Regions from separate parts of the Mycobacterium sp. TH-M106 genome, predicted to be linked through region 1. Evidence: predicted binding sites of a transcription regulator. Region 1 holds the regulator's gene; the other holds the start of a gene.
What was found. The regulator LexA, encoded in region 1, represses DNA repair genes until DNA is damaged. The targets are predictions, from matches to a motif close to CGAACANNTGTTCG.
Positions count from the first base shown of each region.

Region 1 (8,687 bases):
CACTCGGCGGCGGGGTAGCGATGCAGTTCGCCTACCAGTTCCCGCAGCTGGTCGAACGGCTGGTCCTGGTCGGGACGGGGGGAGTCACCAAGGATATCAACTTCTTCCTGCGCTTTGCCTCGCTGCCGCTGGGCGGCGAGGCGTTGGCATTGCTGCGGTTGCCGATGGTGCTGCCGGCGCTGAAACTCGCCGGACGGGCAGCGGGCCTGGTTTTCGGCTCGACTCGGGTGGGGCACGACCTTCCCGACATGCTTCGGGTGCTGGCCGCCCTGCCCGAGCGTGACGCACTGTTGGCATTCACCCGCACATTACGGGCAGTGGTGGACTGGCACGGCCAGGTGATCAGCATGCTGAACCGCTGCTATCTGACGGAATCCGTTCCGGTACAAATCATCTGGGGTAAACACGACACAGTCGTCCCGGTTCGCCACGCCTGGGTGGCACATGACGCGATGCCCGGCTCGTGGCTGGAGGTTTTCGACGGCTCGGGGCACTTCCCGTTTCACGATGACCCGGACCGCTTCGTCGACGTCGTCGAAAACTTCATCGACAGCACCGAACCCGCCGAATATGACGACACCACACTGCGGGAGTTGCTGCGGATCGGCAATTGCGAACACGCGATCTCGGAACGGAGAGCACCCCAGCCGGGATCGCGCCGCGTTGTCGCCGGGTAAGTGAGGATCGATTAGACCGTTCGCCGCAGCACGGCGGTGAGATGGTTTTGCGGGGTTTGACCCACTGCGCCCATCTCCAGCGTGTACGACAGCTCGTCGCCGTGGAGGTGATACGAACGCCCCAGCACTGTCACCTCTTTGGCGGTCGGTGTCAAGCCGATCGTGGTGGCGCTCAGTTCGATCTCGATCTGCTCCCCGGTCCGCGAATAGCCGCCCACCTGAATTTCGGTGATGCCGCTGGGATGCGCGAGCACCCATTCGACCCGACCAGGTTGGGGCACACGCAGATATCCCGTCTCGGCGTGTAACGGCGTGCCGTCAGTGGTCGCCCTGGTCTTCTGACCGTAGACCAGGAACGGCTTGCCGACATGGGAGAAAACCACCTCTTCGAGATAGTCGAAAGGCTCGATCGTCGGGTATTTGCCCGAGCCGCGGCCGGTCCACGTAGCCAGCAGCGGTGCCAGCTCCTCAAGGTTGGGGTGCAGATCGGGCAACACGGTGCCAGCCTACCTATTTGTGGGCCCGCATCAGGTGGGCGTGGACACGCCGCGGTGCGCCCGCAACGCCTCGATCTCTCGCTCGAAATCATCCGCTGACGAGAATGACCGGTACACCGAGGCGAACCGCAGGTAAGCCACCTCGTCGAGTTCCCGCAGCGGTCCCAGGATCGCCAACCCCACCTCGTTGCTGGGAACCTCCGGCGAGCCGGCGGCGCGCACGGTGTCCTCCACCTGTTGAGCCAACAGGTTCAGCGCGTCATCATCGACCTGCCGGCCCTGACACGCCCGGCGCACTCCGCTGACGACTTTCTCCCGGCTGAATGGCTCGGTGACTCCGCTGCGTTTGACCACCGCCAGCACAGCGGTCTCCACGGTGGTGAACCGCCGGCCGCACTCCGGACACGACCGGCGCCGACGGATCGCCTGGCCCTCATCGGTTTCGCGGGAGTCGACCACCCGGGAATCAGGGTGACGGCAAAACGGGCAGTGCATGGCCGCTCCTTCGCCGCACCGGGAAGCGGATGCTTCCGGCAACTGGGACAACAGTGAGCGTACCTGCGAGGGTACGGTGCAGCGAGGCGGCGGCGGTGGGGCCGCCGGACGAAGTGCGGACGAAATGCCGTGCCCACCTGCGCCGGCAGATGATCGGAGTTGGCCGGACACGCTGCGCTCAACCGATCGGTGCGATCAGGATCTGGCCGGCTTCCAGCGCCACCGAGTCCAGCCGGTTGAGTTCGCGGATGCGATCCACCACCTCGCCGGTCGGCGCGTCCGGCGCAACCCTTGCCGCCAGGTGCTGCAGGCTCTCCCCGGTCTGTACTCGCACCACGCCCAGCTGCTGGGGTACTGCGGCTCGGGTACCAGCGCTACCGGCAGCCACCCCACCGAAGTGCGCCAGCACACCCAACCACACCGTGGTCAGGGCGGCCCCCAACGCGAGCGCGACGGTGGTCACCGGGGTGATGGCCCTGAGCGGAAGTGGCCGGTGCGGTGCTCGAGACATCAGCACCCCGGTGCCCCGGTAGCGTGTTCGCGCAGCGCCCGGTCGTGACCGCACCGGCCGGGCACGACGCGCCCGGTCCATGCCCCGGTCGCCGTGATGTTCCCGAACCTGTCCGGACGCCGCTCGCGTAACCGGTGGAACCATCTCGATGAGCCTCATGCTCGTCTCCTCCATCCTGATCGCCATCCGATCTTCATCGCTCCCATGTTCGAACTATAGTCGATCCTTTGTTCGAGTGTCGAACGTGTAGGCGATACTGGCGGTTCGCGGCTGACTTTAGACCCGCGCACCGACAACCGCGGTCGTCGCCGCGACACGCCTCGAACAGGTGTTTGATCATCTGCGGGAAAGCGACTACATTCGATCCCATGATCGACACCAGCAACGACTCAGCAACCGGTACGCGACGCGCCGCCCCGAAACGGCTACCGGCATCGGACCCGACGTTGACCGTCCGACAGCGCACCATCCTGGACGTGATCCGTGCTTCGGTGACCGAGCGCGGCTACCCGCCCAGCATCCGGGAGATCGGCGACGCTGTTGGGCTGACCTCGACATCGTCGGTCGCCCACCAGCTGCGCACACTGGAACGCAAGGGCTACCTGCGCCGTGACCCGAACCGTCCTCGCGCGGTCGACGTGCGCCCACCCAAGAGCACCCTCGACGGCGCGCCCGCCGCGCCGGTGACCGAAGCCGGCTCGGAAGCCGGTGTCGACTCCCCACCCGAACCCGCGTTCGTCCCCGTCCTCGGACGCATTGCCGCTGGTGGCCCGATCCTGGCCGAGGAAGCCGTCGAGGACGTTTTCCCGCTCCCCCGTGAACTGGTCGGTGAGGGTGCACTGTTTCTGCTGAAAGTGGCCGGTGAATCGATGGTCGACGCGGCGATCTGCGACGGTGACTGGGTGGTGGTACGGCAGCAGAACGTCGCCGACAACGGCGACATCGTGGCCGCCATGATCGACGGCGAGGCCACCGTCAAGACCTTCAAGCGCACCGGCGGCCAGGTCTGGTTGATGCCGCATAATCCGGCCTTCGACCCGATCCAGGGCAACGACGCTACGGTGCTCGGCAAGGTGGTCACGGTACTGCGCAAAATCTGACGGGCCTGATGAACCCGCTGGAGTCGCTAGGAGCCCGCCATGTCAAACCCGCCGTGCCCGCCTTTTGACGAGCACTCCGCCCGGCTGAAGGTGCAGGCCGCCGAGGACGCCTGGAACACCCGCGACCCTGAACGGGTTACCCAGGCTTATACCGAGGACTCGGTGTGGCGCAACCGCGACGAATTCCTTACCGGACGTGCGCAGATCGCGGAGTTCCTGCGCCGCAAGTGGGCACGCGAGCTGGACTACGCGCTGCGCAAGGAGATGTGGTGCTGCCACGGCAACCGGATTGCGGTGCGCTATCAGTACGAGAGCCGCGACCCCAGCGGACAGTGGTGGCGCAGCTACGGCAACGAACTGTGGGAGTTCACTGACGACGGTCGGATGAGCCGCCGCGAATCCAGCATCAACGACATCCCGATCGCCGAAGACCAGCGGCGCATCTTCGGAGTTCGCCCCGACACCGAGCGGGAACTGACGCTGCCCCTGAGTTGACGTACCGAGCCTTACCGAGCCTTACCGAGCCTTGACGAAGCCGTTTTGCTGGGCGGCTTCTTCGCTGGCGAACCAGATTTCGGCAAGCGTGTCGTCATACAGGGCGTTTTCGGCCGTGTAATAGAGGCCGGAGCCGATGTTGGCCTTCACCGGATACCCCGACGGTGCCTGGTACGGGTCGTCCAGTGGAAGATGCATCACCGGATGCGCCGGCGCTCCGGACCGGGGAACACCCGGCCCCGAACCGGTATCCGCCTCGAAGCCCGAGTGGGTCACCGCGGCGTGTCGTCCGGTGCCGAATTGTTCGTCTGACGGTATGCGGGTGGGCGCGGTGTCCACGTCATCGGACTCTTCGACCTCGGTTGCCAGGTCGGTGGCCAGGCCGGCCGCCCAGTCCCTGCCCGGCTCCAGATCCGCGCCGGATGACGGGCCGGCGGGTGGCTCGCCATACCGGCTCGGCAATCGCACGCTGACGTCGGGGCCGCCGTGAGCCCTCGACCACTGCTCGTCTTCGCCGGCGTCAGCGTAGGCCCGCCCGGCCGCATCGGCCCCGCCGGCCCGAACCCCGGGCCGATGTCGCCGACGCCACCATAACGCCGCCCACGCCAGCGCGGCCAGTGCGGCTGGCCCGGCCACTGCGGCCGCCAGCCACCACCAGTGCCAGGGCAATCCATGGGCCGCGCCGGTCGCCGTGGCCGAGCTGCTCGCGTTCGGCACCCCAGGTATCTGCAGACCGGAGAGCAGTGTGGCCAGGTCGGCCGGCTCGGTGCTGAACGTGTTGGTCTTGCTGTTCCACGAGATTTTGCCACCGGTGAACTTCTGCGACACCACGTCGCCTTCGACGGTCTGATCGCCGACCGGCGCGCCGAGCTTACCCGCCGCACCGCCCAGCTTGTCCCAGGCCGCCTGCATGGCGCTGCGCACCACGAAGGCGCCGTGGTCGGGGGTGAAGAAGATCACCGGTTCGCCGGCACCGGAGAACCTGCTGATGCGGCTGCCCGGAATGCCGCCGTCGGCCTCATTGGCCACCGGGAAGCCCAGGTCGCTGCCGACCGGCCCGCCCAGCGACTCATACTTGGCCAGAATGTCGCCTTCGACGGCACCCGCCCCGGTGGCCGGGCTGAAGTAGACTTTGCCGCCGGTGAAGTCCTGCCCGACACCGTCGTTGCCGACCTGATACTGGTTGCCCTGTCTGGCGCCCAGCGGGCCGGCGGCTCCGCCGGTGGCGCGCCAGGCCTGATTGATGGCCGCTGTCGGGTCGACCGGGATCTGCAGGTCGGCCAGCTGCGCAGCCAGCTCCGGCGGCACGGTGGTGAATGTCCTGGTCTTGCTGTTCCAGGACAGCTGGCCGGCGCTGAACTTCTGCGTGACGACCTCGCCGTGACTGCCGCCGTAGCTTTCGTCGTCAACCGGGACGCCCAGCGCCCCGGTCGAACTGCCGAGCTTGTCCCAGCCGGCGTTGATCGGGCCGCGTACCACGTGCGCGCCGTGCTCGGGGGTGTAGAAGATCACCGGGTGATCGGTGTCGGAGGATCCCGACAAGATCGTGACCCGGCTGTCCGGGCTGACCAACCCGGGAACCTCGTCTGTGTTGGGGAATCCCAGGTCGCTGTTGGCCGGACCGCCCAGCGACTCGTATTTGTCGAGGATGGCACCGTACATCGCCCGGGCACCGGTCTCCGGGGTGAAGAATATCTTGCCGCCGGCGAAGTTCTGGGCGAAACCGCCACCGACCGGATACACATCCCCGTGCGGGCTGCCCAGCGGTGACGTCGCTCCGCCGGCCGCCTCCCAGGTGGCGGTGATTGCGTCGTAAGCGTCGGTCTCCGGCGACGCCGCCGCGGTCGGCGTGCACAGCACGGCGCCGACCAAGGCCGTCGCCAACGCCAGACCGATCGCCACTCGCGTCGCGGTCTTCCGTAACGGACCTCGTCGCCCAGTCACCAAGCCTCCCCGGTCATACCCAATTTCGTCACTATTTCCGCTATAGACGCTATAGAGTTTGCTCCAACGAATGGCAATTGCGAAGCCACATCAACAAGATTACGGAAACGGATACGCGCCTGATGCCGAATTGATACCCAACCACGTCCCCGAGCAGCCCAGGTCACCCGGCATCAAACACCCAGGCTGCGGCCGATGATCTCCTTCATGATCTCGGTGGTGCCACCATAAATCGTCTGCACCCGCGAATCCAGGTACGCACGCGCGATCGGATATTCCCGCATGTAGCCGTAGCCGCCGTGCAACTGTAGGCACCGATCGATCAACCGCACCTGGGCTTCGCTGGCGTACCATTTGGCCATCGCGGCCTGCTCGACCGTCAGCTTCTCGTCAAGGTGCAGGCGGATGAATTCGTCGACCATGATGCGCACCATGGTCGCCTCGGTAGCCAGCTCGGCTAGCAGGAACCGGCTGTTCTGAAAACTGCCAATCGGCCTGCCGAACGCCGTGCGCTCCTTGGCGTAGGCGATGGTCTGCTCCAGCACCGTCTCCATCGCCGCCGCGGCCATGATGGCAATCGAGATCCGCTCTTGGGGCAGGTTCTGCATCAGGTAGATGAACCCCATGCCCTCCGCGCCGAGCAAGTTCTCGGCCGGAACCTCGACGTCGACGAACGACAACTCCGCGGTGTCCTGGGCATCCAACCCGATCTTGTCCAGGTGGCGGCCGCGCTCGAAGCCCGCCATGCCGCGTTCGACGACCAGCAGTGAGAAGCCCTGAGCACCTTTCTCGGGGCCGGTCTGCGCGACCACGATCACGAGATCGGAGTGGATGCCGTTGGTGATGAACGTCTTCGACCCGTTGAGGACGTAGTGGTCGCCGTCTTTGACGGCGCGGGTTTTGATGCCCTGCAGATCGCTGCCTGTGCCGGGCTCGGTCATGGCGATCGCCGTGATCAACTCGCCGGTACAGAATTTCGGCAGCCAGCGCTGCTTCTGTTCCTCGCTGGCCAGCCGTAGCAGGTAGGGGGCGACTACGTCGTTGTGCAGCCCGAAGCCGATGCCACTGTAGCGGCCGGCGGCGGTCTCCTCGGTGATGATCGTGTTGTAACGGAAGTCGGGGTTGCCGCCGCCACCGTATTCCTCCGGCACAGCCATACCCAGGAAGCCCTGCTTGCCGGCCTCCAGCCAGACACCACGGTCGACGATCTTGTCCCTCTCCCAGTCGCCGTGAAACGGGGCGACGTGACGGTCCAGAAACGCCCGGTAGGACTCGCGGAACAGCTGGTGCTCAGGCTCGAAGAGCGTGCGCTGGTATTTGACGGCCTGCGTGTTGGTAGTGCCCATGAATCACCTCCGGCGGATGGGGAATGTGCCGCCTAACCTATACCGACCGGATGGTTGGTCGGACTGGACGGCACGTTTTCTGGCGGTTTTCGGCTCGGGAAGGCGAAGGCCGAATGGCCCCGAATGGCCCCGAATGGCCCCGAATGGCCCCGTCGACCGCGAGGCGATCGTGATCGGCATGGTGCGAGCGCAATGTCGGGAGGGACAGTGGCCCGGGCCACCGGTGGTGCCGGCGGGTTGTTGTCGAGGGCGACTGACACCGACCGTGGCCGATCGGTTGTGGATAAGCGAATTCATCGCCGGCCTGCCGGCGGTAGGATCGCGATCATGCCATCGGATGATCTGGAACCCCGAGTGTCTGCGCTGGAAACGCAGGTCCACAAGCTCAACGAGCGGGTACGGGCCAGCGAACAAGACGCTGTTGCAGCACGGATCCTGGCCGGCGCCGCCGACCGCGACACGGCGGAGTTCCGCAGCGGGCTGCACGATTTCCGCATAGAGTTTCGCGGCGAGCTTCACGGTATCCGCACCGAGTTCCATACCGAATTACGCGATTTCCGCCAAGCCACGGCCGGCAGTTTCAACGCACTGCGCACGGACCTGACCGACCTACGCAAATACGTCGATGCCCGCTTCGACCGGATCGACGGCCGCTTCGACCACATGGACAGCCGCTTCAACCAGATGGACAGCCGCTTCAATCAGGTCGACAACGGGTTCCTCGAGATACGTGGCAAGCTGGACGCCACCACAGCCGGCCTGCACCGCGTGGTCGAACTCTTGGAGCGACGCAGTCCCGATCAGGACTGACCCAAGCGCGTCCCGTCTCGAACCGTCCCGCGCGGCTACGATGTCGCCTGACCGCCGTTCGTCGAGAACTCCCGCAGGCTGGCGGCCAGCGCCGCCGGGACCCGCGCGCGAACCCGGGTGCCCTCTGCCTTGTGCTCGGCGTCTTGGACGTGCCCCTCGGCGTGCACGCGCGACACCAGATCGCCACGGCCGTACGGGATCACCACGTCCACGGCGGTGTGGGGCGGGGCGGCCAGCTCGGCCATCCGCCGGCGCAGCGCGTCGATGCCGTGCCCGGTGCGCGCCGAGACGAACACCGCCCCGGGCAGCGCGCGGCGCAGCTGCGCCAACGCTAGATCCCCGGCGACGTCAATCTTGTTGACCACCAGCAACTCCGGCGCGGGCTTGCCGTCATACTCGGCAAGCACCTCGCCGATCACCTGGCGCACCGCGCTGATCTGCGCCAGCGAATTCACATCGGAGCCGTCGACAACATGGACCAGCAGATCAGCATCGGCAACCTCCTCCAGCGTTGAGCGAAACGCCTCGACCAGCTGGGTGGGCAGGTGCCGCACGAAGCCGACGGTGTCGGTGAGCACGAACGCCCGACCGTCGTCGAATTCCCCGCGCCGGGTGGTGGGTTCCAGGGTGGCAAACAGTGCATCGGCCACCAGCACCCCGGCACCGGTCAGTACGTTGAGCAGGCTGGACTTGCCGGCGTTGGTATAGCCGACAATCGCGATCGACGCCACGTCACTGGCCAGGCGGCGGTGCCGCTGCGTGTCGCGGACCTTTTTCATCGCCTTGATGTCGCGGCGCAGCTTGGCCATCCG
Region 1 is NZ_JBYCLE010000001.1:1,073-9,759, reverse strand. Features, by position in the region: gene AC2VOP_RS00055 (alpha/beta fold hydrolase) at 1-677, shown strand, start outside; gene AC2VOP_RS00050 (peroxynitrite isomerase) at 689-1,174, opposite strand; gene nrdR (transcriptional regulator NrdR) at 1,205-1,669, opposite strand; gene AC2VOP_RS00040 (LysM peptidoglycan-binding domain-containing protein) at 1,848-2,339, opposite strand; gene lexA (transcriptional repressor LexA) at 2,552-3,280, shown strand; gene AC2VOP_RS00030 (nuclear transport factor 2 family protein) at 3,320-3,775, shown strand; gene AC2VOP_RS00025 (LGFP repeat-containing protein) at 3,797-5,719, opposite strand; gene AC2VOP_RS00020 (acyl-CoA dehydrogenase family protein) at 5,893-7,065, opposite strand; gene AC2VOP_RS00015 (hypothetical protein) at 7,393-7,875, shown strand; gene hflX (GTPase HflX) at 7,911-8,687, opposite strand, start outside.

Region 2 (8,687 bases), on a different contig from region 1:
AAGCTTGAACGCATCGATCGCGCCGCAGACCAAGCGGCCCGCCCGGCCGGCGCCTACCTCGCCCGGGATGCCTGGGCGAGCGTTTCCATGGGACTGGTCTCGGTAGCCACCACCGCCGGGTGGAAATTCGTGGCGCTGCTCGGTTATGCCGCGATCTACGCCTATCTGGCACCGTGGCATCTGCCGGCGACCGATTGGTACACCTGGGTCATCGCAATCCTGGGCATCGACCTGCTCTACTACACCTATCACCGTATCGCTCACCGGGTTCGGTTGATCTGGGCAACGCATCAAGCGCATCACTCCAGCCAGTACTTCAACTTCGCCACCGCGCTGCGGCAGAAGTGGAACAACAGCGGTGAGATCCTGATGTGGATTCCATTGCCGCTGTTGGGCGTTCCACCGTGGATGGTGTTCGCCGGCTTCTCGGTGAACCTGATTTACCAGTTCTGGGTGCACACCGAACGCATCGACAAACTGCCCCGGTGGTTCGAGTTCGTCTTCAACACGCCGTCGCACCACCGAGTGCACCACGGCATGGACCCCGAATACCTGGACAAGAACTACGGGGGGATCCTGATCATCTGGGATCGCATCTTGGGCACATTCCAGCCCGAGCTGTTCCGCCCGCACTACGGATTGACCCAGCAGGTCACCACGTTCAACATCTGGGCCCTGCAGACCCATGAATACCTGGCGATCGCCCGGGATGTCCACTCGGCAGCGCGGCTGCGTGATCGGCTCGGCTACATCTTCGGGCGGCCCGGTTGGCTGCCACCCGACTCGCGCCCGGAGCCGGTGCGGGTTAGCCGGCAACTAGACTGAGCGAATACCGATCGAAGGAGAGTCAGCGGTGGACAGCGGCAACGGGCAGACCGGAACCGCCCGGGTCAAGCGCGGCATGGCGGAGATGCTCAAGGGCGGCGTCATCATGGACGTCGTCACCCCCGAGCAGGCCCGCATCGCCGAGGGCGCCGGCGCCGTCGCGGTGATGGCGCTGGAGCGGGTGCCCGCCGACATCCGTGCGCAGGGCGGGGTGTCGCGGATGAGCGACCCGGACATGATCGAGGGCATCATCGCCGCGGTCTCCATCCCGGTGATGGCCAAGGTCCGCATCGGGCATTTCGTCGAGGCGCAGATCTTGCAGAGCCTGGGTGTGGACTACATCGACGAGTCCGAGGTGCTCACCCCGGCCGATTACACCCACCACATCGACAAGTGGCAGTTCACCGTGCCGTTCGTGTGCGGGGCGACCAACCTCGGCGAGGCGCTGCGGCGGATCACCGAGGGCGCAGCGATGATCCGCTCCAAAGGCGAGGCCGGCACCGGCGACGTTTCCAACGCCACCACCCACATGCGGGCCATCGGCGGTGAGATTCGCAGGCTGGGCAGCCTGGGTGACGACGAGCTCTACGTCGCGGCCAAAACGCTGCAGGCGCCCTACGAGCTGGTCGCCGAGGTCGCGCGGGCCGGCAAGCTGCCGGTGACGTTATTCACCGCGGGCGGTATCGCCACTCCGGCCGACGCCGCGATGATGATGCAACTCGGCGCCGAGGGGGTGTTCGTCGGCTCCGGCATCTTCAAATCCGGCGACCCGGCGGCCCGGGCCGCCGCCATCGTCAAAGCCACCACCTTCTACGACGACCCCGACGTGCTGGCCCGGGTGTCGCGTGGACTGGGTGAGGCCATGGTCGGCATCAACGTCGAGGAGATCGCGGCGCCGGATCGGCTCGCCCAGCGCGGCTGGTAAAAACGTCCCGTGGCGATCGAAGAGATCCTCGACCTGGAACAACTCGAGATCAACATCTTCCGAAGCACCGTCGTCAACGAAGCTCCCGGGAACCGCAACCGCTCCTTCGGCGGGCGCGTGGCCGGGCAGTCGCTGGTGTCGGCGGTGCGCACGGTGGACCCGCGTTACCGGGTCCATTCCCTGCACGGATACTTTCTGCGGCCTGGAGACCCGTTGGCGCCCACCGTCTTTCTGGTTGAACGGGTCCGCGACGGGGGTTCGTTCTGCACCCGGCGGGTCAGCGCGGTGCAGCACGGCGAATCCATCTTCCACATGCAGGCGTCGTTTCAGGTAACCCAGGACGGCATCGACCATCAGGACGCGATGCCACCGGCGCCCGCCCCGGACGACATCCCGGATATCAACAGCGTGGTCGCCTTCGACGACGAGGGCTTCAAGGAATTCGAGGAGTGGGACCTGCGCCGGGTGTCCCGAGATCAGCTGCCGCACTTTCCCGGCAAGGTCGCCGAGCAGCAGGTGTGGTTTCGCCACCGCGGCCCGCTGCCCGACGACCCGGTGCTGCACATCTGCGCGCTGGCCTACATCAGCGACCTGACCCTGCTGGGCAGCTCGTGGTCGATCCACCTCGGCGAACAGGACAGGCTGCAGGTGGCGTCCCTGGACCACGCGATGTGGTTTCTGCGGCCCTTTCGCGCCGACGAATGGCTGCTGTACAACCAGTCGTCACCGTCGGCGGGCGGCGGGCGGGCGCTGTGCCAGGGCAAGATGTACAACCGCCGCGGCGATATGGTCGCGGCGGTGATGCAGGAGGGCCTGACCCGCTACCGGCTCGCCCCCAAGTGACCGCGCGGGCGACGATGCAGAGCGGGTACCTCCCGCTTGCGGGGGACGAAGCGATGCTGAGGAGCGGCGCAGTGACCCAGCTTCGTGTCGGGGTGCTGGCGCTGCAGGGCGACATTCGGGAACACCTCGCCGCGGTGCGGGCCGCCGGTGCCGATCCAGTGCCGGTGCGCCGCCGCTGTGAACTGGACACCGTTGACGCGCTGGTGATTCCCGGTGGCGAATCGACCACGATGAGCCACCTGCTGCAGGAACTGGAGTTGCTGGAGCCGCTGCGGGAGCGGCTGGGCGACGGGATGCCGGCCTACGGGGCGTGCGCCGGGATGATCCTGCTGGCCACCGAGATCCTGGACGCCGGCGAGGGCGGCCGTGTGGCCGTCCCGCTGGGTGGCATCGATATGACAGTGCGGCGCAACGCATTCGGCCGCCAAGTGGACTCCTTCGAAGGCGACGTCGTGTTCGCCGGTTTCGACGACCCGGTGCACGCGGTGTTCATCCGGGCGCCGTGGGTGGAACGGGTCGGTTCCGGCGTCCAGGTGCTGGCTAGTGCTGCCGGGCACGCGGTAGCGGTGCGGCAGGGTCAGGTGCTGGCCACGTCGTTTCACCCGGAGATGACCGACGACGGCCGCATCCACCGGCTGTTCGTCGACATCGCCACTGACCGGGCGTGAATCGCTGCCGCTGTGGCGCCCGCCGGGCATGATGTGACCATGACTGACATCGCGCGCGGTGGATTGCGGCGCGTCGTAAAGCTGGCAAGTCTTCCGGCTGGAGCGGCCGGCCGCGCCGCACTGGGTGTCGGCAAGCGGATGACCGGCAAGTCCAAAGAAGAGGTCAACGCCGAGCTGCTGGCCAAAGCGGCAGACGAGCTGTTCCGGGTGCTGGGCGAACTCAAGGGCGGCGCGATGAAGGTCGGCCAGGCGCTGTCGGTGATGGAGGCAGCGATACCGCCGCAATTCGCCGATCCGTTTCGCGAGGCGTTGGTCAAGCTGCAAAGCGAAGCTCCACCGCTGCCGGTGGCAAAGGTGCACCGGGTGCTCGACGGCCAACTCGGCACCAAATGGCGGGAACGCTTCCGGTCCTTCGACGATGATCCCATCGCATCGGCGAGCATCGGCCAGGTGCACAAAGGCGTTTGGAAAGACGGACGCGAGGTTGCCGTCAAGATTCAATATCCAGGCGCCGACGAGGCACTGCGGGCCGATCTCAAACTGATACAGCGGTTTACCTGGGTCATCGACCAGATTGCGCCGCGATTGGACGTAGACCGACTCGTTGCCGAAGTCAGCGAGCGGGTGGAAGCCGAGCTGGACTACCGACAGGAGGCCGACTATCAGCGTAGCTTCGCGAAAGCCTTTGCCGGCGACCAGAAGTTCTACGTACCGGCAGTGATCGCCAGCGCACCGAAGGTCATCGTCGCAGAGTGGGCAGAGGGCCGGCGCCTCTCCAGGATCATCGCCGAGGGTACCCAGGACGAGCGAAACGCTATGTGCGCCTTGCTTCTCGAGTTCGCGATCAGTTCACCCGTGCGGGCTGGCCTGTTGCACGCCGACCCGCATCCGGGCAATTTCACGATGCTGGCGGACGGGCGGCTGGGAGTCGTCGATTTCGGCGCCGTCTCCGAGCATCCCGGCGGCTTCCCCGCCGACTTCGGCGAACTGCTGTGCTGGGCGCGTGACGAACAGTGGGACGAAGTGATCCGGCTGTTGAAGAAACTCGGCTTCATGCCAGCCGACTACGACCTGACCGCCGAGCAGGTGGTGGAATACATCAAACCGCTCTGGGCCTATGTCGACCCACTGCGGTCCGGTGAGTTTCACTTCACCCGCAGGTGGTTCCAGAAGACGGCCCTGGCCACCTCCGATCCGTTCGGGGAGGGATTCGGCGACCGGTTCAAGGTTGCCCGGCAGTTGACCGTGCCACCCGGCTACGTCATGTTGCTGCGCACGCTCGGCGGCCTGATAGGAGTCGCCGTTCAGCTTGACGCCCGGGTGAACTACGCGGCACTGCTTGAGCAGTGGGCTCCGGGGTTCTTCGCGCCGGGCCAGGGGACGCCGCGGGCTGGCAGGTGAGCGAGGCCTGGGCTGACGGCGACGAAAGGCGTTGGCGCCTCCGCGTAGACTGTCGCGCGAGACGTCGGAGCAGCAGCAGAGCAACAGAAGAGGCAGTAGGAACATGAGCGGCCACTCCAAGTGGGCCACCACCAAGCACAAGAAGGCCGTCATCGACGCCCGCCGGGGCAAGAACTTCGCCCGGCTGATCAAGAACATCGAAGTCGCGGCGCGGGTCGGCGGCGGCGATCCGGCGGGCAACCCGACGCTTTATGACGCCATCCAAAAGGCCAAGAAGAACTCGGTGCCCAACGACAACATCGAGCGGGCCCGCAAACGCGGCGCGGGCGAGGAGGCCGGGGGTGCGGAATACCAGGCCATCACCTACGAGGGGTATGCGCCCAACGGGGTGGCGGTGCTGATCGAGTGCCTGACCGACAACCGTAACCGCGCCGCCAGCGAGGTGCGCATTGCGATGACCCGTAACGGCGGTACCATGGCCGACCCGGGCTCGGTGTCCTACCTGTTCACCCGCAAGGGGACGGTGACGCTGGAGAAGGACGGGCTGAGCGAGGACGACGTGCTGGCGGCTGTGCTCGACGCCGGCGCCGAGGACGTCAACGACCTGGGCGACAGCTTCGAGGTGATCTCCGAGCCGGGCGATTTGGTGGCTGTGCGCACCGCGCTGGTCGACGCTGGCATCGACTACGAGTCCGCCGAGGCCAGCTTCCAGCCGTCGGTCAGCGTGCCGGTGGACGTCGACGCCGCCCGCAAGGTGTTCAAGCTGGTCGACGCGCTGGAGGACAGCGACGACGTGCAGAACGTGTGGACCAACGTCGACGTCTCCGACGAGGTGCTGGCCGCGCTCGGCGAGGAGTAGCCTCGCCGTCGCTGTTCAGCAAGCGGCGAGATGCGGTGTATGTTGTGATGTATGCGGCGCACGAACATTTACCTCGACGAGGAACAAACGGAAAGCCTTGACCGGCTGGCAAAACAGGAAGGCGTCTCCCGCGCGGAGTTGATCCGCCGATTGGTCGACCGCGCCCTGGCCGAAGGCGATGCCGACGGTACCGTGGAGGCGGACCTCTGCGCAATCACCGATTCATTCGGTGCTCTGCGTGACTTGGCAGCTCCCATGCGTGGATCCGGTGACCGCGAGAAGCACCTCGCGACAATGTGGCAGCGGTGACACTGGTCGATTCGGATGTCTTGATCGCGCACCTGCGGGGTTCTTCGGCGGCACGGGATTGGCTCACCGATACCCGACGCGCTGGCACGCTGGCCGTCAGCGTGGTGTCGATCGCCGAAATCGTCGGCGGCATGCGGTCGGCGGAGCGGCGCGAGGTGTGGCGGTTGTTCTCCGCGTTCCGCGTCGAACCGGCCACCGAGATCGTCGCCCGGCGGGCAGGCGAGCTGATGCGCCAGTACCGGCGCAGCCACGCCGGGATCGGGCTCGGCGACTACCTGATCGCCGCGACTGCCGGTGTCAAGGGCTTGCCGTTGGCGACGCTCAACGTCCGGCACTTCCCGATGTTTCCCGGCCTACGGCCGCCCTTTACCGTGCACTGACGCGTGCGAAGGTCATACCCCGAGTCGCTGGCATCCGCGTGTCTTGCCGGGTGGTGTCGGTTCCGCCCACTAAAGTATCGAACAACCGTTCGGTCTCGTTGAGGGAGTCGTGACGTGCGTGTGATGGGTGTCGACCCCGGGCTGACTCGTTGCGGCCTGTCGGTGGTCGAAGGCGGGCAGGGCAGGAAGGTGGTCGCCCTGGATGTCGACGTGGTGCGCACTCCGTCTGATGACCCGGTACCGGGGCGCCTCTTGGCGATCAGCGACACTGTCGAGCACTGGCTGGACACCCATCACCCGGACGTCATCGCGATCGAGCGGGTGTTCTCCCAGCAGAACGTGTCCACGGTGATGGGCACCGCCCAGGCCGGCGGGGTGATCGCGCTGGTGGCGGCGAAACGCGGCATCGACGTGTTCTTCCACACGCCCAGCGAGGTCAAGGCCGCGGTCACCGGCAACGGTGCAGCCGGCAAGGCACAGGTCACCACGATGGTCACGAAAATTCTCGGGCTGCAGCAGAAGCCGGCGCCAGCCGATGCCGCCGATGCGTTGGCGCTGGCGATCTGTCACTGCTGGCGGGCGCCGATGATCGCCAGGATGGCCGCCGCGGAAGCCAAGGCCGCCGAACAGCGTCGTCAGTATGCGGCGCGGCTGAAGGCGGCGACGTGATCGCGTCGGTGCGCGGTGAGGTGCTCGAGATCGCGCTGGACCACGCGGTGATCGAGGCCGCCGGGGTGGGTTACAAGGTGATCGCTACTCCCGCGACGCTGGCCACGCTGCGGCGCGGTGTCGAGGCCCGGCTGATCACCGCGATGATCGTGCGCGAGGATTCGATGACGCTGTACGGTTTTCCGGATTCCGATGCGCGCGACGTGTTTACGATGTTGATCGGGGTGTCGGGAATCGGGCCCAAGATCGCGATGGCAACGCTGGCGGTCTACGACGCCGACGCGTTGCGCCAGGCATTAGCCGACGGCGACGTCACGGCGCTGACGCGGGTGCCGGGGATCGGCAGGCGCGGCGCCGAGCGGATGGTGCTGGAGTTGCGGGACAAGATCGCGACGTCGGGTGCGGCGCCGACGGGTGCCAATGGTCACGCTGTGCGCGGCCCGGTGGTGGAAGCCCTTGTCGGCCTTGGCTTTGCGGTCAAGCAGGCCGAAGAAGCCACCGACAGGGCGCTGGCGACCAACGACGGGGCCAGCACGTCGAGTGCGTTGCGGGCCGCGCTGAGCCTGTTGGGGAAGAAATGAGCCGGTTCGACACCGACGAGCCCGAGGAGCGGCAGGTCACTCCCGCACTGACCGTCGGCGAGGGCGACGTCGACGCCGGGCTGCGGCCGCGCTCGCTAGAGGAGTTCATCGGCCAACCGCGGGTGCGCGAGCAGCTGCAGCTGGTCATCGAGGGCGCCAAGAACCGCGGCGGCACACCGGATCACATCCTGCTGTCGGGCCCGCCCGGGCTGGGCAAGACGTCGCTGGCGATGATCATCGCCGCCGAACTCGGCAACCCACTGCGGGTGACGTCCGGCCCGGCGCTGGAACGTGCCGGGGATCTGGCGGCGATGCTGTCCAATCTGGTCGAACACGACGTGCTGTTCATCGACGAGATCCACCGCATCGCCCGGCCCGCCGAGGAGATGCTGTATCTGGCGATGGAAGATTTCCGGGTCGACGTGGTGGTCGGCAAAGGCCCCGGTGCGACGTCGATTCCACTGGAGGTGGCGCCGTTCACGCTGGTGGGGGCGACCACCCGGTCGGGGGCGCTGACCGGACCGCTGCGCGACCGGTTCGGGTTCACCGCGCACCTGGACTTCTACGAGCCGGCCGAGCTGCAGCGGGTGCTGGTCCGCTCGGCCGGCATCCTGGGCATCGAGTTGGGTGAGGAGGCGGGCGCGGAGATCGCCCGGCGCTCCCGGGGCACACCGCGGATCGCCAACCGGCTGCTACGCCGGGTGCGCGACTTCGCCGAGGTGCGCGCCGACGGGGTGATCACCCGCGACGTCGCCAAGGCCGCGCTGGCGGTCTATGACGTCGACGAACTCGGCCTGGACCGGCTGGATCGAGCGGTGCTTGCCGCACTGACCCGCAGCTTCGGGGGCGGTCCGGTGGGGGTGTCGACGCTGGCGGTGGCGGTGGGGGAGGAGGCCGCCACCGTGGAGGAAGTCTGCGAGCCGTTCCTGGTGCGGGCCGGAATGATCGCGCGCACCCCGCGCGGGCGGGTCGCCACCGCCCAGGCGTGGACGCATCTGGGGATGAGCCCGCCGGCGGGGGCCGGCGGGCTGGGCCAGGCGGTGCTGTTCGAGTAGCCGGGCCGAGCTGACGTCGATCTCGGCACAGGTTTTTATTGGGGGGCGTCTCCGCGCTGGCCTCACAGGCCCGCCAGCACTTCGGAAAGCACGTCAAGACCCTCCAAGAACAGCTCTTCGCCGATGGTCAGCGGCGGCAACAGCCGCACCACGTTGCCGAACGTCCCGCAGG
Region 2 is NZ_JBYCLE010000322.1:538-9,224, reverse strand. Features, by position in the region: gene AC2VOP_RS11270 (sterol desaturase family protein) at 1-825, shown strand, start outside; gene pdxS (pyridoxal 5'-phosphate synthase lyase subunit PdxS) at 854-1,750, shown strand; gene tesB (acyl-CoA thioesterase II) at 1,760-2,593, shown strand; gene pdxT (pyridoxal 5'-phosphate synthase glutaminase subunit PdxT) at 2,665-3,261, shown strand; gene AC2VOP_RS11250 (ABC1 kinase family protein) at 3,301-4,662, shown strand; gene AC2VOP_RS11245 (YebC/PmpR family DNA-binding transcriptional regulator) at 4,766-5,521, shown strand; gene AC2VOP_RS11240 (ribbon-helix-helix domain-containing protein) at 5,573-5,830, shown strand; gene AC2VOP_RS11235 (PIN domain-containing protein) at 5,827-6,210, shown strand; gene ruvC (crossover junction endodeoxyribonuclease RuvC) at 6,325-6,879, shown strand; gene ruvA (Holliday junction branch migration protein RuvA) at 6,876-7,460, shown strand; gene ruvB (Holliday junction branch migration DNA helicase RuvB) at 7,457-8,515, shown strand; partial or broken gene AC2VOP_RS11215 (aminotransferase class III-fold pyridoxal phosphate-dependent enzyme) at 8,578-8,687, opposite strand, start outside.
Region 2: ruvC (crossover junction endodeoxyribonuclease RuvC) is a predicted target of LexA. The motif match lies at 6,289-6,302, and genes of this name have one in related genera.